Regions from separate parts of the Peribacillus sp. FSL H8-0477 genome, predicted to be linked through region 2. Evidence: riboswitches for the same ligand, from Rfam matches in the RefSeq annotation. Region 2 holds a riboswitch; the other holds the start of a gene.
The links. A riboswitch is a leader RNA that binds a small molecule or an ion and turns the genes downstream of it on or off. The one in region 2 is predicted to bind glycine.
Positions count from the first base shown of each region.

Region 1 (11,907 bases), on a different contig from region 2:
GTTCATTCCTGTGTAGCCCACTGATGAATAGACAAGAGCAACAATTAGTAACGTCGCAATAGTCATTCCAGAAACCGGTGACGAAGAACTACCCACGATTCCGACAATCCTAGAAGCTACAGTAACAAATAAGAAACCAAAGATTCCAATGGCAAGAGCACCAATAAATCCAACATCTGTAACAGGTACAAAAGCAATAATTAGAATGATAGCCAAGATACCGATCCAAACATATTTCGCAGGCATATCTCTTTCCGTACGAATAGGCTGTGGTTTAAGCTGGCCTTTATTGGATTGTAACCCTTTTACTGTATCCATAGCAGATTTAAAGAGCATTGGTAAAGTTTTAACTAGGGTAATTAATCCCCCTGTAGCAACCGCACCAGCACCGATATAACGGATGTAGTTATCCCAAATTCCCCATGCATCCAATTCACTGATTGGAACTTCCGATGGGAAGATAGCTGCTGTAGCATTACCGCCAAAGAAGCTGATTGCTGGAATAAGTACAACCCAAGCTAGTAGTCCGCCGCCAAGCATTTGCCCGGCTACACGCGGCCCAATGATATAACCTACACCTAATAAGGCTGGAAAAACATCAAGTCCAACAACAGCATTTTTGAATCCTATAATGCTTGTTTCAACTTCTGTTTTGAATAGTTTAACACCATCACCAAGTACTTTAATCGCACCACCGATGACTAACCCAACACCAATTAATTTTGCATTTGAACCGCCTTCTTCACCTGATTTCAGAACTTCTGCACAAGCAGTTCCTTCTGGAAATGGTAAAGTTTCGTGTTCATTCACAATTAGAAGCTGTCGTAGGGGTACCATCATAAATACACCTAGGAACCCTCCGGTAAGAGCTACGAAAATAATAAATAATTGACTCACTTCTAGATCCCACATGAATAAGGCAGGAAGTGTAAATACAGCTCCGGCTCCAATAGCCTCACCGGCTGTAGTCATTGTTTGAACAATATTATTTTCTAAAATTGAATCACGACGTAAAACTCCTCTTAAGATTGCCATTGAAATAACTGCCGCAGGAATTGATGCTGAAACAGTTAGTCCAATAAGAAGTCCTAAGTATGCGTTTGCTGCCCCAAAAACTATAGCAAGAATAATACCTAGAATAATTGCAGTAGCTGTTAGCTCTGGTAGAGACTTTGACGCTGAGACGTAAGGAACAAATTTACTTTCTTTTGAATTGTTAGACAATTTAGTCACTTCCTGTATTGGACTTTAAATCATAGGAGACATTATATCACTCTAATTTTAGTTTCGGCAATGGTAATTCTTATAATAGAATTAAATCAGACGAGCGTGAAAATTCCGTCAAAAGTACTACACGTCTAATCTATGCTATTAGAGCCTTTATACAGATGTTTTTGTTTTTGTTTTCCCCATTATATTTGCGAATAGAACGTGTACTTAATTAATCTCTACTTTATTTAACAATATTATTCCAGTCATAGTCACAATAAAAAAATCTGTACACATGTGTCCGATTAAGGAACACATGTGCACAGATTAAAAACACTCAAGCGACCATATTCATCTTACGGTTCTTAGCATGATAAATTTGATAGAGAACTAACGCGAATATTGAAAGGATTGCTCCTGAAATATAAGGTAAACCAATTGATACAGAATATAATGCTCCCCCGATAGGAGGCCCTGCTATACGGCCAAATGAATCAAATGAGGAAAGCAATCCAGTAGCACTCCCATGTCCAGATGTTGAGTTTTTCGTCAAAAGAGACGAAATGGCAGGACGAATGACTCCGTTTCCTAAACCAAAAATGGTTAGAAACGCTGCAGATGTCCAGAAGCTATGTGAGAACAATATTAAGATAAACCCTATAGCTGACACAATAATCCCCACTCGTATAACTGAACCTTCCCCATATTTTTTCGTCATTGGTCCAACTAATCCACCTTGAACAATTGCACTGCCGAATCCCATAATCATAAATATGTATCCTAATTGAACCGTACCAATTCCTGCTCTTTTTGCTGCAAAATAAGCGAAAGTCGTTTCAAGACCTGCCATTGAAAGTGTAATAATTAATTGCAGAATAAAGATGATTGATACAGGTCCCTGAAAGGCCTTCCACATGGACGTTTTATCATCAGATCGTTTTACTCTCTTTTCTACTGACAATGATTCTTTCACTAAAAGAACAACTAAAAAGAATGTAATAATCGAGAAAATCCCAGCAATATAAAAAGGCATATTCAAACTAACCTTAGAGAAAATCCCGCCAATTGCTGGACCAAAAACGAAGCCTAATCCTGTAGCAGCTCCAATAATCCCCATTCCTTTTCCTCGTTCTTCAGGTGTCGTGATATCTGCTACATAAGCCATGGTCGTTGGCATATTTGCTGAAGAAAGAATCCCGCCTACAATTCTGGCTACAAATAAGACCCATAAAGAATCTGCCATTGCCATAATGAAAAAGGAAAGAGCAAGCCCTGCAATTCCAATCAGCATAACCGGCTTCCGTCCGATACGGTCAGAAATACGTCCCCACATTGGGGCAAAGAATAATTGCATTAACGAATATACAGCCATTAAAATTCCAAGTTCAGTTGGACTACCGCCAACTTTTTCTGCTAAAAATGGTAAAACGGGTATGATGATACCAAATCCAACCATCACTAAAAACATTACTAAAAAAAGAACGGGTAACACTTTTTTAGTTTCCATAGTTTTCTCCTTCTAAAGATCCATAAAACCATCTTGAATACCGATAAACTTAATTCATTCTTTTTCGTCTAAAAGTATAGTATTCCAAATATTGAAAGTCAACGCAGGTGTTTCTATGTGTTTCCATACTCAGAACTTTTAACCAGCTCACACGAACGCGCTTATTTATTCACAATCTCTAGAATTGCCGCACCATATTTCGCTGCTTTTGTTTCTCCAAATCCTTTTATCGCTATTAGATCGGCTATATTTCTCGGCCTCCGCTCGACGATTTCATCTAATTCGCTATTCGTAAATACCCAGTAAGGCTTTAGATTCCCCTTCCTAGAGGTTTCTAAGCGATAAGCCTTTAACATTGCATAAATATCTTTTTCCTTTGAATCTAGTTCAATAGTGTCAACAGCGGATGCAAGTTCCACCTCAGGAATCAGTTCAATATTATGAACAGCATATTTTGCGGCATAATCGATCTTAAGTGGCTCATGTTTTTCCATTAGGAAACGCGCGATATTAAATTGCTGTTTTTCTAAAATATCTCGATCCTTTTCTTTCGCCATCTCAGTCTTTAGCAGCTGACCTATTTGATCGTGCTTATATAACTTCTCTTTAATTCGATTAGGGCTATATGTTTTATTAATAATTGACTTTGGATTCGCAATAATGACGGCTGATTTAATTGGTAACGTTTTAATCAGCTCTTCTCTTAGTAACACTTCCCTTAATATATTTACTTGTCGTTCACTTTGAGAAATTGGACTATACATACCTTCTTTTTTAATAATATTTCCATGCTTATTCTTGATAATGCGAATAAAATCGCCATCACCATTCACTTCTATATCTCCACTCAGCTTTTTCGTTTCCAAAATATAAATCAATTTATTTGTTATAATGACAAAATCAAATTGAGCGTAATAATCCTTATAAGGAATGCGAATATCATGCAGACAAAGCATAGGAATAAACGAATTTTTTAATTCATAGTAAACCTTAGCTTCCCCTTCAATCCCATGTTTTAAGAGAAGTAAATCTCGTTCGATAAGCGTTCTCTTATTAGCTGGGCTCTCTCTGCTAAGCTTTTTTAACTCATGCAGCTGTTGACTTTCTTGTTCAAAATCTTTCAGAAAAGTCGGTTCTGAAATTGTTTTTATTTTCATTAAATGCTTCACATAATCGGTAAATGTAGCCTTCAACGATATTCCACCTCACTATGTAACTATAATAGTAATATTATACCATTATATTTCCAATGTACGTCGAGGATTATCTAAACAAAGGACAGTGAGTAGATTAAAAACCGTTCATTAACATTATTTTCATATAAACCTGGTAAAATGATTTCTTTCTTTAATTCGAATACCGTTTGATTTTCCAAGAAATAGATATAATCATCTGAAGGATAATATAAGACTAAATCTACCTCACGAGGTGTTGTTTCTAATGAGAGTAAAATGTTATTTACAATCGCATTAAATACTTGGACCGAAAATGGATTAAAAAAATAAAACCGATTATCTTCAGGTTTGATTTGGTACTTTTGCGCATAACAGCAGTGAAACTCAATTTTCTCTTTATCCGTGTCGACCTTTTTCAAATAATTTTTCCGATTATCCATAGCCTCTTCATAAAGCAGCTCATTCATATCAATTCCGACTACTGTTGCATCATACACATAATTAATAAAAAAATTTAACCTCCCTTTTCCACACCCAAAATCAACAATTCGGTCACTGCTTTTTAATTCATACTCCTCAAATAGCGTTTCTAAAGCACTAAAAGGGGTTGGCTCATAACGATGGTGATGAAACGATTTATTGAATCCCTGCTGAATACCTCCAGTTTTAATATTCAGCAACTTATCATAATAATGATCTCTCATGAATTCACTCCTTTACTCTCCTAGGACATACTCTCTATCTAAAGTATACACGTTAAGCTGCCCTTCTTTCTCATCAATAAATAAAAACTCCTTCTATATAAGGAAGGAGGTCTTAACATATCGATATGGGAGAATAAATAAGTTAAAGATTGATTCCTATCCAAAGGATATCATCTTTAATTTCACATAATGTAAACGTTCCAAAAGGAAACTGCCGCACAGGCTCAAAGGCATTTAAATCCATGATTACATTTCCTTGGTTATAAGTTAGAAAAGTAGATTTCTTAAAGATAGCTTTTTTAATCCAGTCTTGATTCACTGGTGTCATATTAATCACTTTAAAAAGCACTTTTCGGTCTGTTACCTCTATTGGTTTGACTTCAAAGGTAAAATTAATCGTCATTAATAACTTATTGGCTGTACCGCTGATGATTGCCGTGTCATCAGTAAAGGCAACCTCGACATTATTTATACCATCAAAGTCTTGGTCTTTAAAAAAATAGAGGAAGACCTCTGGTCTCACTGGAATTTTAATACTATTGTTAGTTGCCTTCTTTTTTGTTTTTGAACGGACCCGGGTCCCATTTTCACTCCGTTTACTTACAGGCTGGTTTTGCTTATTATCTGGGTTCCTCATATCATTACCCCACTTCTTTATTTTAAGTATAGGTAATGCATATTCGAATCCTTTCTCATTGTTGCTAAAAAGTGCAGATTCTTTGAAAATATTTATAAAAAAAAAACTCATCAATTCCGGCCAGCCGGAAGTGATGAGTTTTTTTCTATCTAGAGCTTTCATTGATGCTTATGCATATCAATAACCATACGGCCGTTGATTTTACCTGCTTCCATTTCTTCGAAAATATCATTTATTTCATGAAGACATCTTGTTTCAACAATTGGAACCACTTTTCCCTCTGCCCCGAATTGAAATGCTTCTTCTAGATCTTTACGTGTACCTACCAAAGATCCTACAATTTGAATTCCATCAAGGACAGTTTTTACAATTTCTAAATCCATCGTTTCTGGAGGAAGACCTACAGCGACTACTTTAGATGCGGCACGAACGCTGTTTACAGCTTGATTGAAGGCTACCTTAGAAACGGCTGTGACAACAGCGGCATGGGCTCCTCCGACTTTATCCTGAATCCATGCTCCAGCATCACCATCTGTAAGAGGATTGCATACTAGATCCGCTCCCACTTCTTTTGAAAGTTCTAATTTATCATCATTTATGTCTATAGCAATTACTTTTGCATTGAATACGTGTTTAGCATATTGAATGGCTAGATTACCTAAGCCTCCACAGCCAAAAATCGCTATCCATTGACCTGGTTTTATGTCTGCCACCTTAATTGCTTTATAGCATGTTACACCAGCACACGTAATACTACTAGCTTGAGCAGGGTCTAACCCATCAGGTACTTTCACAGCATAATCAGCTTGTACGATACACTGCTGCGCCATTGCCCCATCAACGCTAAAACCGGCGTTCTTCACACTTCGACAAAACGTTTCTCTTCCAGTCAAACAATATTCACATGTTCCGCATCCTTGATAAAACCAAGCAATACTTACACGGTCTCCGACTTTTAAACTCGTTACATCATTAGCAATCTCTTTCACAATTCCAATACCTTCATGACCGGGCACACGTCCAGGAACCTCACCGAAATCTCCCTTAACAACGTGCAAATCAGTATGACAAACTCCGCAATATTCAACATCCACTAGTGCTTGTCCAGGTCCAATTGTTGGTACCTCTCTATCTACTATCTCAACTTTCCCAGGATTAATTGAACTTACTACAGCTGCTTTCATCTAAATTGTCCCCCTCAGTAAAGTATATTGTGAATCATTTCACAAACTTATTATATACTTCTCAAATATGAAAAACAATACATATAATCTTATATTTTTCTATTCTACCAATATAAAACATTATTTTACAGAAAAGAGGTGTTATCTCCCTCTATTAAATCGAAAATGAGTAAAAAGCCTCTATTCGAGCCGTTTCAAAAATTAAGGTGGAGAGGATTGGGTAAGGCATTGCTTACAGGTCTTGGTAGAGCATGTGATATTATAGTAAATAAATCGTAGTCACAGAAAAGAGGGTTCCGTATATGCAACAACTTAAGTTTGAACCGTCATGGGACAAAGCTCTATCTTCTAAGGATCGAATCATGTTCCAAGAAATGTTTGCAAAAACATGTCTATCGGATACTAATCGTACACAGCTAGTTCCTGTTTGGTACGCATCGAATTACAAAGGAGAATTATTAATCACCGTTCTGATTCATAATTTCACTAACCAGACACTTACCTTTCATAACACTATACTCCGTTATATTGAAGGAGATAATGTGGCAGCTGAGCATATATTTACCCATCCTTCTTTGATCATTGAACCAGAAGTAAGTATGCCTTGGACGTTTATTTTTCCTGTTGACTGTTTAAATAATCCCGCAAACCGAAACGGCTTATTAGAGATTTTATCCTAAATCGTATTTGACCTGAACTAAAATCAATGATAATATTTATTAATATTTTATCGATATAATTCATTGCTCAGAGAGAAAAATCTCTGGCGAGTATTTACAACTTCATACTATAAGCGTTGAATGTTATGGATTACACTATAACAGGAGCAGCTTCTGGAGAGACTGTACAAAGTACAGCGCCGAAGGATTCATAATCTCAGGCAAAAGGACAGAAGAGTAACGAATATTTGTTATTCTTAAACCTTTGAGATTGGTAGATTCCAGTCTCTTTTTTTATTGTTTTTTTTTGAGTTTACAACTAAGAATTTTTGACAACGGAGGCGTACAGATTGGCTAAACAAGAATTAAAAAGAGATTTAAAAAACCGGCATGTACAACTCATTGCCATCGGCGGTACCATTGGTACTGGCCTGTTTTTAGGATCTGGACGGGCCATACAATTGGCAGGTCCCTCCATCATCTTTTCCTACTTGATTATAGGGATTTCCTTATTTTTTGTAATGCGGGCATTAGGAGAGTTACTTTTATCCAATGCAGGGTACACCTCGTTTACCGAATTCGCAGCTGAATATGTTGGGCCATGGGCGGGGTTTGTAACAGGGTGGACATATTGGTTTTGTTGGATTATGACCGCAATGGCCGATATCATCGCTGTTGGTGTCTATATGCAATATTGGTTCGATATTCCTCAATGGATACCAGCTCTTGGATGCCTGGTTATCTTATTATGCTTGAACCTGTTGACTGTTAAGTTATTTGGAGAATTGGAATTTTGGTTCTCACTTATTAAAGTCGTCACTATTATTGCCTTGATTATTATAGGCGTTGTCCTTTTAGTAATTGGATTCAAAACAAATACAGGAACCGTTTCTGTCACCAATCTTTGGAGTCACGGAGGTATGTTCCCTAATGGTATGTCTGGATTCTTACTTTCTTTACAGTTGGTTGTCTTTTCCTTTGTTGGCGTGGAGTTAGTTGGTGTAACGGCAGCGGAAACAGCTAATCCTAAAAAGAATATCCCTTCTGCCATCAATAAAATTCCTGTACGGATCTTATTGTTCTATATCGGCGCAATTTTCGTCATTCTCTGTGTAAATCCATGGACACAGCTTGATGCTGCGAGCAGTCCATTCGTTGAGGTGTTTGCTCTAATTGGTATCCCTGTTGCTGCAGGTATTATTAACTTTGTTGTACTAACCTCAGCGGCTTCTGCTGGAAATAGTGGATTATTCTCTACCAGCAGGATGCTGTTCACACTGAGTAACAATAATGAGGCGCCCCGTAAATTTGCAGCATTAAATAAACATGCTGTTCCAAGTAATGCCTTGATTACCTCAACGGTTGTTGTCTCAATTGGCGCTTTGCTCAGTAAAATAATCCCGGAACAAGCTTTTACAGTGGTGACCACCATCTCTGCCATTTGTTTCATTTGGGTATGGAGTATCATTTTAATTTCTCATATTAGATATACGAAAACACGACCAGACTTAAGGGCTGTATCAACATTCAAGGCTCCCTTTACGCCGTTTATCAATTACGTTATTTTAGGGTTGTTCCTATTTATTCTTATCGTAATGTTGTTTGCAGAAGCTACACGTTTATCCCTATTGATGACCCCATTCTGGTTTATTCTTTTAGTGATTCTATATAATTATCAGAAAAACAAATGATAATACGGGTACCCCCAAACTGGGGGTACCCTATTTTTCTAAAATAAAATTTTTCCTATACAAATCATGAAAGCTACTATATATTATCGTTACATTACTTTACTAGAAAATGCGTATTTTAAGACAAAGGGGTTTTTATAAATGAAGATTTTATATGTTCTAACTTTAGTTCCTTTTATCGGAATCTTGGGGTTTCTTCCTTTTGTTAATCGTATTGAACCCTATGTATTAGGAATGCCTTTTTATATGTTTTGGATGGCAATGTGGGTCGTCCTTACTTCCGCCGTCTTAGCTGTTATGTATAAGCTTGATCCAAGAAATCGAGAAGGTGAAGAAGAATGAATATCGCACTGATCATTATTCTAGGATTTTTAATTTTATCCATTTTTCTAGGCATTCGATCTACAAAAGGCAAAGATATGAACTTAGAACAATGGACAGTCGGCGGTCGGGGATTTGGTACAATTTTCGTCTTTTTATTGATGGCTGGAGAGATTTACACCACCTTTTCATTTCTTGGAGGCAGCGGCTGGGCTTACAGTAAAGGTGCACCTGCTTTATACGTACTCATATATATTACATTATCTTATGTGCTATCTTATTGGTTACTCCCAGAGATTTGGAAATATGCAAAAGATAATCGATTAATGTCACAGTCTGATTTTTTTGTAAGTAAGTATAAGAGTTCCTCCTTAGGAATATTGGCGGCCCTTGTCGGTGTCGTATCCATGATTCCTGTCATTGTCGTGCAGCTAAAAGGTTTAGGAATTATTGTTTCAGAAGCTTCTTATGGAGCTATTTCAATGAGTACTGCTGTTTGGCTAGGAGCTATCAGCCTGACTATTTACGTGATGATTTCTGGAATTCACGGCTCTGCATGGATAGCTGTCATTAAAGATATCATGATGATTGTCATTATTGCCTTTTTGGGCATCTATCTTCCCATTCATTATTTTGGTGGTCTTCAACCGATGTTCGAAGCCATTAATTCAGCTAAACCCGGTTTTTTAAAGCTTCCCGATCAAGGGCTTAGTGTTTCGTGGTTCATCTCTACTGTTATCTTACTCGTATTTGGTTTTTACATGTGGCCGCAAGTTTTTAGCGCTGTCTATACTGCACGGAGCGGAAAAACATTTCGCAAAAATGCTATCATCAGTCCTTTATATACACTCATGCTGTTATTTGTCTTTTTCGTAGGATTTGCAGCCATTCTAAAGGTACCTGGATTACAAGGAGCCGATGCAGATCTTTCCTTATTACGTCTAACTATACAAACCTTCGATCCATGGTTTATAGGAATAATTGGCGCTGCTGGGATGCTGACCGCTTTAGTACCAGGCTCGATGCTGTTAATGAGTGTTTCTACCCTGCTCGCGAAAAATGTATATAAGGAGCTGCTTCCTGGAGCCTCAGATAAAAACGTGATGCGGATAGCTAAATGCCTCGTACCAGTCGTCGCCCTGGTATCTGTATACTTTACCTTAAACGGCGGCGAAACCATGTCTGCATTAATTCTTATGGGATATAGCTTTATTACGCAACTTTTCCCGTCTCTTCTCTTTAGTCTAAAACAAAAAAACATGGTTACTAAATATGGCGCCCTTACCGGCATCATCTCTGGATTATCGATTGTAACCTATATAACGATTAGTCAATCCACAATCGGCACACTGCTTCCATTTTTGCCGCAGGCAGCGAAAGACTTGAATGTTGGAATTATTGCCTTGTTAGTTAATTTCATTGTGATGATTACCGTAAGTCTTATTAGTAAGAAGAATTAGAAAAAGAGGCTGTCCTAAAATAGGACAGCCTCTTTTTTGTTCTAAATTATCCCTCATCAGAATCCAGCGGTACCCTTTTTCCCATTTTCAAGAGGTAAAAGCTGGCTGTTACCAGAATTAAGAATATAATTCCGACAATCAGCGAGATACGTGTACTAGGATTAAACCACATACCAACCAAAACCAATAGTAAGAAAACAATCGTGGCATAGTTTGTATAAGGTGCAAATGGCATTTTGAAAGGATGATCTTTCATGTCTGCTGCTCGTTCTTTCCTAAATCTCAGCGAACTGATCAAAATAGCAAACCATGGAATCATTCCAGGTAAGACACTAGCACTGTATACATACACAAATATTTCTGGCGGTGCAAGATAGTTTAAGACAACCCCAATTGCTAATCCTATAAGGACAGCAATTGTACAATAAGCGGGTACGCCATTTTTGGAAACCTTAGCAAATATTTTTGGAGCTTGTCCGTTACGTGCCAATGTATATAACATCCGTCCAGAACTAAAAATCCCACTGTTACATCCAGACATCGCAGCTGTAATCACTACAAAGTTAATAATACCCGCTGCTGCTGTGATCCCGACTTTAGCAAACGTCGAGACAAAAGGGCTGCCTACTTGATCTAGCTGATCCCAAGGAAAGACGGTAACAATGACAAAAATAGCACCAATATAAAAAATGAGTATCCGCCAAATAATGGTTTTTATCGCTTTTGTAATAGTATTCTGAGGATCTTTTGCTTCTCCAGCAGTGATACCAATTAGTTCGACGCCTTGATAAGCTGCTACAACAAGAGAAAGAGCAAAAAAGAAACCTTTCCATCCTCCTGTGAAGAAACCACCATTTGACCAAAGATTTGATAAGCCGATTGCATTCCCGCCATTTCCTAAACCGAAGAAAATGAGTCCGAGGCCGGCAATAATCATTAAGATAATTGTGATAATCTTTATAAGGGCAAACCAAAACTCAAATTCGCCAAAAGATTTTACTGATATTAGATTTGCAGCCCCTAGCATAACCATGGCAATTACACCTGGAATCCAAGCAGGTAAGTCTGGGAACCAATACTGCATATACAACCCAACCGCAATAATTTCTGACATTCCGACAATTACCCATTGGAACCAATTGCTCCAGGCAGTCAGATAACCTGCCAATGGATGAATATAGTTACTTGCAAATGTAGCATAAGAACCAGTAGTTGGCTCTAAATACAACATTTCTCCCATCGAACGCATGATGAAAAAGATAAAAATCCCTGCAATTGCATAAGCTAGCATAACAGAGGGCCCTGTCCATGCTATCGTACTGGCTGAGCCCATAAATAACCCAACTCCAATTGTTCCACC
Region 1 is NZ_JBBODE010000002.1:582,968-594,874, reverse strand. Features, by position in the region: gene MHI18_RS14550 (OPT family oligopeptide transporter) at 1-1,224, opposite strand, end outside; gene MHI18_RS14545 (MFS transporter) at 1,547-2,716, opposite strand; gene MHI18_RS14540 (NERD domain-containing protein) at 2,878-3,909, opposite strand; gene MHI18_RS14535 (methyltransferase) at 3,984-4,595, opposite strand; gene MHI18_RS14530 (hypothetical protein) at 4,738-5,232, opposite strand; gene adhP (alcohol dehydrogenase AdhP) at 5,391-6,416, opposite strand; gene MHI18_RS14520 (SLAP domain-containing protein) at 6,719-7,096, shown strand; glycine riboswitch at 7,240-7,318, shown strand; gene MHI18_RS14515 (amino acid permease) at 7,426-8,766, shown strand; gene MHI18_RS14510 (DUF3311 domain-containing protein) at 8,908-9,108, shown strand; gene MHI18_RS14505 (sodium:solute symporter family protein) at 9,105-10,547, shown strand; gene MHI18_RS14500 (amino acid permease) at 10,594-11,907, opposite strand, start outside.
Region 1: linked by a shared signal. The riboswitch ahead of MHI18_RS14515 (amino acid permease) and the one ahead of gcvT (glycine cleavage system aminomethyltransferase GcvT) in region 2 are both predicted to bind glycine.

Region 2 (11,907 bases):
CATTGATCATTAGTAATGGTTTTGGTGAAAAATTACTCAACTTTTCAAATGGATCTATCATTTCAATGTAATCTGTTCTTTTTGCTATTTCTTTTTCTGCAAGCTGAATCGGTTCTTTCCATTGTTCATAAGTACTAGTTGAAAGGATACTATCTTTCCATGCTTTTGTAAAAGATGGCTTTCCAGCTATTGGAACCGCAACTTTAATATCAGGATTATTTGCTGCGATATAAAATGTTGAATACCCTCCCATAGAAAAACCTGATATTCCTATTTTATTCTTATCAATCTCATCTCTACTTTTAAAATATTCAATGAGATTTTGTATATCGAATGCAGACTGTTCAATTACTTCATGCATATGAACATAAGAATCAAGTCCAGTATCTGGTGGAAATACGTTAGAAAATTTGTTGGTCTCGGTGTTCACTTTCCTCATACCATGGTCTTTGCAGTCGATACTAACATAATAAAACCCTTTTTTTGCAAGCATATAACCAAAATCTAATGCTTGCTCACAATCTTCTCCATATCCATGAAGAAAAAAGATTAATGGGCATTTTTTTAATTCACTTTGATAAATACTCAAAATCGGTATGTTATCCACTATGCAATTTTCTATTATTATTTTTGGCATTAGTGATACCTTTCTTATTAATAATTCTATTTACCTCTAAAATAAATATTGTCCCTTTGAACTTACTCCTTTCTTGCTTAGCAACATGTTCCTTCTTCAAGTAAACTACTTCGGTAGTTTACGTACTTTTCTTCACAGTTATATAGTGATATTAGCATAATTATCCAACAAAAAAACACCTCACCTCTAAAAAATCTATAGAGGTGAGATGTTTTAATCAAACTTTTTTAAAGAACTACATTTGCTGTGTACTCTTATTTTACAAGCCGCATTTAAGCTGTGCGCCGCAATTAGTACATGTATTACAGCCGCCCATTTCTTTAATCTCGCCTTTGCGGCAGACTGGGCAGGTATTGCCGACTTCAGAACCAATTGTCACATTAGTAGAACGTAATTCATTAATCGTATCGACAAGGACAACTTTTTTCTTTTCTTCAACTACAGACTCTTCCTTTGTATCAGAGAAAACATTTTCTTCTGCTTTTAACGTCAGCACCTGACTGTCACGGCTACCATCTACATAGACAGTACCGCCTTTCGCTCCGCCTTTGTATAGACGCTGGTATACCTGTTCAACTTGTTCTACGGTATAGCCCTTTGGCGCATTAACCGTTTTACTAATAGAACTGTCAATCCAGCGTTGAATGATACATTGAACATCAGCATGTGCTTCTGGTGATAATTCCATTGAAGATACGAACCATTCAGGAAGCTTATTAGGATCTGTTTCTGGATGTTGATCCAAGTATTCTTGAACAATATCTGCTTTTACTTCAATGAATTTTCCTAAGCGGCCGCTGCGGAAATACGTAAAGGAGAAGTATGGCTCAAGACCTGTTGAAACACCAACCATTGTTCCGGTACTGCCTGTAGGGGCAACCGTTAATAAATGGGAATTCCGAATTCCATGTTCAAGAATGCTGTCACGGATATCTTCAGGCATTTTTTTCATAAAGCCTGTATTGATAAACCGATTACGCAGCTCTGCTTCTTCTGTATCACTTTCACTTGTTAAGAATGGGAAACTACCCTTTTCTTCTGCAAGCTTAACAGATGTGCGGTACGCTGTTTCAGCGATCGTTTCAAACACTTTATCTACCAGCATATTGCCTGCTTCAGAACCATATTCCGTTTCACAATAAATAAGCAGATCATGAAGACCCATTACACCTAGTCCAACACGTCGTTCTCCTAATGCTTGGTGTTTGTTTTCTGCTAAGAAGTAAGGCGTGGCATCGATGACATTATCCTGCATCCTGACTCCAACCTCAACCGTTTGTTTCAATTTCTCAAAGTTCACGGTTTTACTCTCTTTGTCAGCCATTTCTGCAAGATTGACCGCAGCAAGATTACACACTGAATAAGGTGCTAGAGGCTGTTCTCCACAAGGGTTTGTTGCCACTACTTGCTGACCGTATGCTTTCGCATTCGTCATGTCATTCGCATTATCAATAAAGAAAATACCAGGCTCTGCTGAATAGGTCGCACAAATATTAATTAAGTTCCAAAGTTCTTTAGCTTTGATGGTACGATATACACGGACTTTATGGCCGAGTTTTTCCCACTCACGAACATCGCCGATTTTATGCCATTCTTCATTATAAATCTTCATTTCCTCAGCATCGTAAGATTCTACATCTGGGAATCGCAGATCATACGTCCCGTCATTTTCGACAGCTTCCATGAATTCCTTGGTCAGACAGATTGAAATATTAGCCCCTGTTAGGAAATCCGGATTATGAACTGTATAAGTACCGCCAGTTTCTAAACGTTCCTCGGCATCATGAATGATTTTTTCATTAAATCCACCCAACCCTGGAATTTGTTTATAGTTTAAAATCCCTTGATACATGGCCTCTTCTTGTTCAGTCAGCGGCGTAAATTTCAATTTATCGCTCGCATGTTTTTTAATCTTTGGATCTTTTGTATTCGCCATTAAGAAACGGAGAATTCGTGGATTTTGCATTTTAGAGATGATGAACTCAGCAATATCAGGATGCCAATCCGTCAGCATAATCATTTGTGCTCCACGACGGCTTCCGCCTTGTTCCACTAGATGTGTCAGCTTAGCAATATCATCGAGCCATGAAACCGACCCGGAAGATTTACCATTAACACCTTTAGCAAGCGTATTCCTTGGGCGGAGCGTTGACCCGTTTGTGCCGACACCGCCTCCACGGCTCATAATTTCCATGACTTGTTTACGGTGTTCAGAGATTCCTTCTCTTGAATCAGCTACGAAAGGCATAACATAACAATTAAAATACGTAACATCCGTTTCTGCACCAGCTCCATACAGGACCCTTCCAGCAGGAACAAAGTTCAAGTCAGCAAGTTCATTATAGAACTTTTCAAACCATTCTTGACGTTTTGCTTCTGTCGTTTCAACAGAGGCTAGTCCTGTTGCATTTCTTTTGGCTATTTGTTCATAGTAAATTTCAAGCGGCTTTTCAATAACATCAAGTGGGCGGTTAACGATTCCTGTTTCTAACTCTTCTTGGGTATCTAGTGCACCGAGGAATTCTTTTTCCACTAATACCTGTGCGCGTTTGCTTTCCCAATCAATATTTACAATGTATCCAAGTCCTCTTGCTGGGAATTTCGGATCTTCCTTAATGGTTAAAACGACAAAATCACCAATAGAGAGTGTAATTTTTTCTGTATCTTTAAACGAGTAACGGTCAATCATTACTAGTCTTGAAACACCTTTATGAGTCATATTCATTTCTGGGGTAATTGGATGGACCTGAGGAAATAGTGAAATATCCTTATTTAAACTTTCTACATTCAGGCTTATTTCTTTTTGTACAACAACGGACATGTTTCCCTCTCCTTTTATCAAAATATCGACTTTTATCTACTTTCTAATGCTCGATATCTATACGTAAGTTCATTAGTTGGTTCTCGTTTAGTAAAGTACCCTCAATTTATCATACAAAACTCTTTTAATCAATATATAGTATAGAAAATATTTACACAACCACTACATCTTGTGTAGACTTCGGACATAGATTTTTTTTGTCAAACAACAAACTACTTAAATTAAGTAGAAAAAGCGAGAATATTATCGAATTTCATTTGTTTTTTGGCGAATTTCAATCATTTTAAGGCTTGCATTATTTCAGAGTCAGGCCAATCCTTTCATACCAAAGGAAAGACTCATAATGAAAAAAAGTGCAAAAAAAAATATATGTCTATTAAACTACTTGCTTTTCTGTTTTTCTCCTGTTAAAGACAAGCAGTAGTCAACAGAAAAAAAAGCGACGGAAGTCTTATACTGAACTGTTGTCCAGATTTAGCCAACCGTCTGCTTTATCTCATGAAATTCCAATCATCTGATTCATATTTTTCTTTTGCCAGTCTTTTCACTTCTTGATCCTGCTCCGCGGTAAGCTGATAGGACACAAGATTCACGCCCAAACCTTCAGCAAATCCCGCTTTAAAGGCTGCCTTTGCTTCGATAAGAGATATTGTTCTATCGGCAATATCATTCATTGCGACCGCTTTATCGTTAAACTTCTTCATCATTCGCGCTTTATCTTGCTCGTTTGTGAAATTAAATAAACTAAAAAGCTTTTCTTCCTCCAGCTCCAGTAAAATCGAGCCATGTTGGAGAATGACGCCTTTTTGTCTCGTTTGAGCACTTCCAGCTACCTTTCGCCCTTCAACGACAAGCTCATACCAGCTTGAAGCATCAAAACAGACTGCCGATTGCGGAGCCTTTAAGGCCTGTACTTCTACCTCGGTCTGAGGGACTGCAAAATAGGCTTCCATCCCTAGATTTTGAAATCCTTTTAAAATTCCTTCAGAAATAACCCGGTAAGCTTCTGTAACATTCTTAGGCATATCGGGATATTCTTCTGTCACGATGACACTATACGTTAACTCATGTTCATGTAAAACCGATCTGCCGCCTGTCGGTCTTCTCACAAAGCCAAGACCGCGCTCGCTTACTTCTTTTAAATTTATTTCTTTCTCAGCACGCTGAAAATACCCAATAGACAAAGTCGCCGGTTCCCAAGTATAAAACCGAATAATCGGAGGGATACTGCCCTCACTATGCCAATTAAGAAGGGCTTCATCAAGTGCCATATTGTAGCTTGGAGAACAAGCTCCCGAATCAATAAATGCCCAAGTATTGTTTTTCATAAAAAACCCACTTTACCAAGGATTTAATCTTCAGTAGTTTAACAAATATTGCTGAATAAAAAAAGGAAACCGATTCGGAACAAATAAGAAGGAGCCAAGCTGATAAATTCTTTTTGATTATCTCCTTGGACAATTATATAATATAGGATGAACAATTGTTTCATCATGAAAGGGGTTTATTATCTGTGAGTTGGTATGTAATTATTATTATTCTTATTGCCATTATTGGGTATTCCGTATTCAATTTTGTCAGTCAAAAGCGTCAAGTCAAAACCCTTACCCAAGAAGAGTTTGTTGAAGGGTACCGTAAAGCGCAGCTTATCGATGTACGGGAAGGCAATGAGTTTGAAGCAGGTCATATCCTTGGAGCAAGAAATATTCCATTGACTCAGCTAAAAACCCGCCAGCAGGAACTGCGTAAAGACAAACCCGTTTACTTATATTGCCAAAGTGGTATGCGCAGCGGTCGAGCCGCTCAAATGCTGCACCGTCAAGGGTACCGTGAATTGTATCAGCTTAAAGGCGGCTTTAAGCAATGGACAGGCAAAATGAAATCCGGCAAATAAGAATCCACACTCCTGTGGATTCTTTTTTATCTTGAAGGATATATGAGTTCTTTTAGTTCCAATAAATCATCTATTACAAAATCTGCCTCAGCAAGTTCTTCTTTTCGTGCAAAATCAAAATTACATCCTATTGAAACAAATCCATTTTCTTTAGCTGCATGTATATCAGATAGACGATCTCCAACTACTGCTGCTTTATCTATCTTATACTTCTGGATAATCGTCTTAACTAAATCAGCTTTATCCAATGTTTGTATCTGTTGAATACTAAATGTTTCCGTTACCCATCTGTCCAACTGGTAGTAGTTTACAATTGCTTCAAGATATTCGATTAATCCATTGCTTGCTATGTATATCGAACACCCCTTCTCTTTTAGATAATCAAAAATTTCTTCTACATTCGGATATAACGCACCATGACCACTTCTTATATTCTCCATTAATCTTGCAAGAAAAAAGTCATTCATTTTTTCTCTTATCTCCGTATCGTGATTCGGTAACAAAGCTTCCCATACCTTTGGCAAAGGTACACCCATGATCTCGCGGTACGTATCAATAGGGGTTACCGCCTCCCATTGGTTTAAAGACCGTAAATAGGTAAACGTATCTTCAAGTGATATTTCTAAAATTTTATCTGTCTGAAATAGTGTCCCATCCATATCAAAGATTAGTGATTGATTCATATTCTCTCTCCTTTAAAAAGAAAAAGCAGTGGAGTTTCATCAGAGAAACCCACTGCTTTATAAGCTTACTGTTTTTGAAAACGCAAGACAGGCTTTCTAGCCGCCAGCGTCTCATCTAAGCGTTTAATAACCGTTGTATGCGGTGCTTCTTGAACAATTTCAGGATTATCTTCGGCTTCTTTAGCAATCTGAATCATCGCATCGATAAACGCATCGAGGGTTTCCTTCGATTCTGTTTCTGTCGGCTCAATCATCATGGCTTCCTCCACATTTAAGGGGAAATAGATAGTCGGCGGATGATAGCCGAAATCAAGCAGTCTCTTAGCGATATCGAGGGTTCGAACACCCAGCTTTTTCTGGCGTCTGCCGCTTAAGACAAATTCATGCTTACAGTGCCGGTCGTACGGTAAATCATAGTACGCTGATAGCCTGCGCATCATGTAGTTAGCGTTGATGACCGCGTTTTCCGTAACAGCCTTTAAACCATCCGGACCCATAGAACGAATATAGGTATATGCCCTGACATTTATGCCGAAATTCCCATAATACGGTTTAACACGGCCGATTGATTCTGGACGGTCATAATCAAGAAAATATCTTCCCTCTTTTTCTGAAACAATAGGTTTTGGCAGAAAACGGATCAACTCGTTTTTCACGCCCACAGGACCAGATCCTGGTCCTCCGCCGCCGTGCGGGCCAGTAAATGTTTTATGAAGATTTAAATGGACAACATCAAAGCCCATATCTCCTGGTCTTGCTTTAGATAAAACTGCATTAAGATTGGCTCCATCATAGTAAAGCTTCCCGCCAGCTTGATGGATCACTTCAGCCATTTCAAGGATATTTTCTTCAAAGAGTCCTAGTGTATTTGGATTGGTCAGCATTAATGCAGCTGTGTCCTCCCCAACAACTCGTTTCAAGTCATCAATATCGACCAGTCCATGTTCATTCGATTTGACGGTAACTGTTTCGAATCCAGCAACAGTCGCGGAAGCTGGGTTCGTACCATGCGCTGAATCGGGAACAATAACCTTCGTACGCTGCATATCCCCATTGCTTTCATGATACGCTCGAATCATCATCAATCCTGTCCACTCGCCATGAGCACCAGCAGCAGGTTGAAGCGTTACTTGATCCATTCCCGTAATTTCAATTAAATGCTCTTGTAAATCGTACATTAGTCCAAGAGCTCCTTGAACAGTGTTTTCATCTTGATAAGGATGGATATGGGCAAAGCCATTGATCCGAGCAACGTTTTCATTAATTTTCGGATTGTATTTCATGGTACAAGAGCCTAGCGGATAAAAGCCTGAGTCCACTCCATGATTCCGTTTTGAAAGAGCAGTATAGTGACGCATAATATCCAGTTCGCTAACCTCAGGCAGCTCTGCAGCTTCCTCACGTATATAGTCATCTGGCAGAAGCTCGGAAAGTGCTATTTCTTCAATTTCTATTTCCGGCAGGCTGTAACCGATGCGGCCGGGCGTACTGATTTCAAAGATTAACGCTTGATCTTGGTTATTCATTGCATTTCCCCCACTTCTGCTGCAAAGGTGTCTATTTCTTCTTTCGTCCGCAGCTCCGTCACCGCGACTAACATATGATCCGTTAATTCCGGATAAAAACGGCCTAAGTCTAACCCGCCGAGCATTCCTTTTTCAAAAAGAGCATCATTACATTGTTTAAACGGTACAGGAAGTTTTATGACGAATTCATTAAATGAAGCACCATCAAAAACGATATCGATTCCTTTTTTCTGGAAGGCTTTTTTGGCATAATGAGCCTTTTGGATATTCTGCATGGCCATTTCTTTCACACCATTTTTTCCTAAAGCGGTCATGGCTACAGAGGCAGCCAGGGCATTTAAGGCTTGATTTGAACAAATATTAGACGTCGCCTTATCACGACGAATATGCTGTTCACGTGCTTGAAGGGTCAAAACAAACCCTCGTTTTCCATTTTCATCAACGGTTTGCCCGACAAGACGTCCGGGTACTTTTCGCAGCAGCTTATTGGTAACGGCAAAATATCCGCAATGCGGTCCGCCAAAGGCTGTTGCTATTCCAAACGGCTGTGCATCACCTGCCACAATATCCGCACCTAGTTTGCCTGGCGGTGTTAATACACCTAGCGCCAGTGGGTTGCTCGATACAATCATCATGGCTTTCTGTTCATGTACCACCTGTTCAATTTCCTTAAGGAGTTCAATTCTTCCAAAGAAGTTTGGATATTGGACGATTACTCCAGCTACGTCTTCACTCATCAAATTCTTTAACTCATCAAGATCTGTGGTCCCATTTGTATGCGGAATTTCTACGACCTCAACATTTCGTCCCAACGCATAGGCAGCAATTACCTCTCTTGACTCCGGATGCACAGTCGTAGAAACAAGAAGCTTCTGCCTTCTTGTATGACCAACGCTTAGCATAGCTGCCTCCGCAAGTGCTGTCCCACCGTCGTACATGGATGAATTTGCTACATCCATACCTGTTAATTCACAGATCATGCTTTGAAATTCAAAGATTGCTTGCAGCTCCCCTTGAGAGATTTCTGGCTGGTAAGGCGTATACGCTGTATAAAACTCTGAACGAGAAATGACATGATCAACAATAATCGGAGCATAATGATCATACACACCTGCACCTAAAAACGATGTATACTGTTTTAAATCAGCATTTTTAGCAGCAAGAGTGCTCAACTCCTTCAATAAAGCGGATTCAGATTTTGCGGGTTTAATCTTATACTCGCCTTTAAAGCGTACCTTTTCGGGAATATCACTAAATAATTCATCTACGGTTGTTACGCCTATTGCAGCCAGCATCTCCGTTTTATCTTGTTCGGTCATCGGTAAGTAGCGGTGCTTCATATGTAATCAATCCCCTCTAGTTTTTCTGCCTTTTATAAAATGGCGTTGCCACAACTATTGCTTTTAATCGTTTAGAACGGATTTCAACCTCTACCTCTGTACCGACTTCAGCAAATTCTTTTTTCACCAGCACTAATCCAACATTTTTTTTGAGTGTCGGTGACTGTGTACCAGTAGTTACTTCACCAATCAGATCGTCTCCGCTAAAAACAGCATATCCGTGTCTTGGAATTCCTCGATCAATCATCTCGATTCCGACCAGCTTCCGTTTAGCACCATTTTCTTTTTGAGAGGCTAGAACGGCTTTGCCGAAAAAGTCTTCCTCTTTATTTGTCTTAACAGCGAAACCGATCCCCGCTTCGATTGGAGTAATATCTGCAGACAGCTCTTGACCGTATAACGGCAGTCCTGCCTCAAAACGAAGCGTGTCACGTGCACCTAGGCCAATCGGCAGAAGACCCTCATTCTCTCCTGCTGACAAAATCATTTGCCAAAGCATGGGAGCATCATCACGATTACAATAAATTTCAAAACCATCTTCCCCTGTGTAACCGGTCCTAGAAACCATTACTTTTTTTCCATTTAAATCAATATTTTCTTTAAAAGTAAAAAAACTAATTTCACTTACATCTGTATCTCCTGCAAGTTTTTGCAGAATGGATTCTGCAAGCGGCCCCTGTAGTGCCAGTAACGCAATATCAGCTGACTTATTTGTCAGTTCCACATCCTGACTCAGGTTTTGCTGCATCCACTGAAAGTCTTTTTCTATATTAGAGGCATTTACTACGACCAAATAATCATCTGCCGCTTTTTTATAAATCAGTAAATCATCAATCGTGCCGCCATTCTCATAGCACATCGCACTATATTGAGCACGGCCGTCTGTCAGCTTCTGTACGTCATTCGTCATTATTTTCTGTAAAAAGGACAAGCTTCCAGGTCCTTTAACTTCGATCTCACCCATATGCGATACATCAAATAATCCAGCTTTCGTCCGCACAGTTTCATGTTCATTTTTAATACCTGAAAATTGAACAGGAAGTTCCCAGCCGCCAAAATCAATGGTCTTTCCATTACTTGCAGCATACTCATCAAATAAAGCCGTACGTTTTAAATTAGTCAAAAAAATCCCTCCCCTTGAGTTTTAGGTATCGCTTTAAGAACACACAAAAAAGGACAGAGAAGCCCGCTTGAGCTTTTTCTCTGTCCTGAAACCTGAAAGTTTTGCCTTAGAAAGGTTTTCCCCTTTGGTGGTCACGGTTCAGCCCGTAACACTCTCCAGAGTTGCGTCCAACAAGAGTTCATTTGCCTGAGAGATTCACTGCTAAGCTTGCTCCTTCGGCGCTACATGACGTAGTCTCTCCCCTTGTCTTCATCCGCATATAATATTTTTCCTAAAATGGTACATAGTAAGGGAATAACTTCAATTCGTTTAGTAAAGTAGTTTGAATTAATAGATAACAATTGAGATACTCCCATCCTACCATTAAGTCTATTTTTTATGCAATCATTTTCTGACTAAAAAGCATACACAAGTGAACGAAATCATAACTCATCTTTATAACGTTCGCTTTTAATGAACATATACAAAAAATCCTAGAAAAAAAGAGGATGAAAACGATGAAAATCCAAATATCATTTGATTCCGACTGGAGTAAGGAATTTTTACATAAAACAGCTGAAGATGGACCATGGGCTAATTGGGATTTGTATAAGCTTGCCATTGAAGCGGAAACGCATTTAGCTATCCCAGAGTTTAACGGCCTTCAAGCGCCGAAACATTTACCACAGCTAAAGCCGCTTCCTCATCAGCTGGAAGTAGCTAGGCAGGTTGTGGAGACCATGCATGGAAAAGCTATCTTAGCTGATGAAGTGGGTTTAGGAAAAACAATTGAAGCAGGTTTAATATTAAAAGAATATATGATTCGCGGACTCGTAAAAAAAGTATTAATCCTAGTTCCCGCCTCCCTTGTCAGTCAATGGGCCTTTGAATTAAATACAAAATTCCATATTCCAGCGGTGATTCAGCGAAAAAGCTATGTCTGGGACAGCTGCGACTGTATCGTCTCTTCTATTGATACAGCCAAACGTGATCCCCACCGAGACATTATCCTTCAACAAGAATACGATTTAATAATTATTGATGAAGCCCATAAATTAAAAAACAATAAAACAAAAAACTATGAATTTGTGCAGCGGTTAAAAAAACGCTTTTGTCTGCTTTTGACAGCTACACCTATTCAGAATAAAGTCGAAGAAATTTTCCATCTTGTCTCACTGCTCAAACCCGGCCACCTCGGTAACGAAGCCCTGTTTTCTGAAAAGTATAAAGGCAAAGGCCGTCTTGTGTTAGAAGATGAGGATTTGAAGCTGCTCGTTAATACCGTCATGATCCGCAACCGGAGGGCAGATACTGGGATTGAATGGACCAAACGACATGTTGAAACAACAGTTATTGATTTTTCCCCAACCGAACAAGCACTGTATGATGCAATCGTGGCGTTTAAACCCGGAGAATCCGGCAAAAGCAGCTCCTTTTCGGGGCTAACTCTTCAGCGTGAAGCATGCAGCAGCAGAGAAGCCGTTTACTATACCTTAAAAAACATGAAGGAAAAAGCCGAAAATCCGTCACCAGCTTATTTAGAAAGCATCGATCAGCTTATCGAAAAAGTAAACGCCGTTTCGAACAATTCAAAAGCGGAAAAAACGTTAGAGCTTATACAGAAAATCAATGACAAAGTCATCATTTTCACAGAATACCGTGCCACACAGCTATACCTGCAGTGGTACCTTAAACAACACGGAATTTCATCGGTACCATTTCGAGGCGGCTTTAAACGTGGAAAAAAAGATTGGATGCGTGAGCTTTTTCAAAATAAGGCACAGGTACTGATTGCAACTGAAGCTGGAGGAGAAGGGATTAATCTGCAATTTTGTCATCACTTGATAAATTTCGATTTACCATGGAACCCCATGCGTCTTGAACAGCGAATCGGACGAATTCAT
Region 2 is NZ_JBBODE010000001.1:1,080,061-1,091,967, forward strand. Features, by position in the region: gene MHI18_RS05585 (alpha/beta hydrolase family protein) at 1-637, opposite strand, end outside; gene MHI18_RS05590 (vitamin B12-dependent ribonucleotide reductase) at 897-3,458, opposite strand; gene MHI18_RS05595 (lipoate--protein ligase family protein) at 3,950-4,786, opposite strand; gene MHI18_RS05600 (rhodanese-like domain-containing protein) at 4,972-5,352, shown strand; gene MHI18_RS05605 (HAD hydrolase-like protein) at 5,379-6,035, opposite strand; gene gcvPB (aminomethyl-transferring glycine dehydrogenase subunit GcvPB) at 6,101-7,561, opposite strand; gene gcvPA (aminomethyl-transferring glycine dehydrogenase subunit GcvPA) at 7,558-8,901, opposite strand; gene gcvT (glycine cleavage system aminomethyltransferase GcvT) at 8,918-10,024, opposite strand; glycine riboswitch at 10,103-10,185, opposite strand; glycine riboswitch at 10,189-10,277, opposite strand; gene MHI18_RS05625 (DEAD/DEAH box helicase) at 10,522-11,907, shown strand, end outside.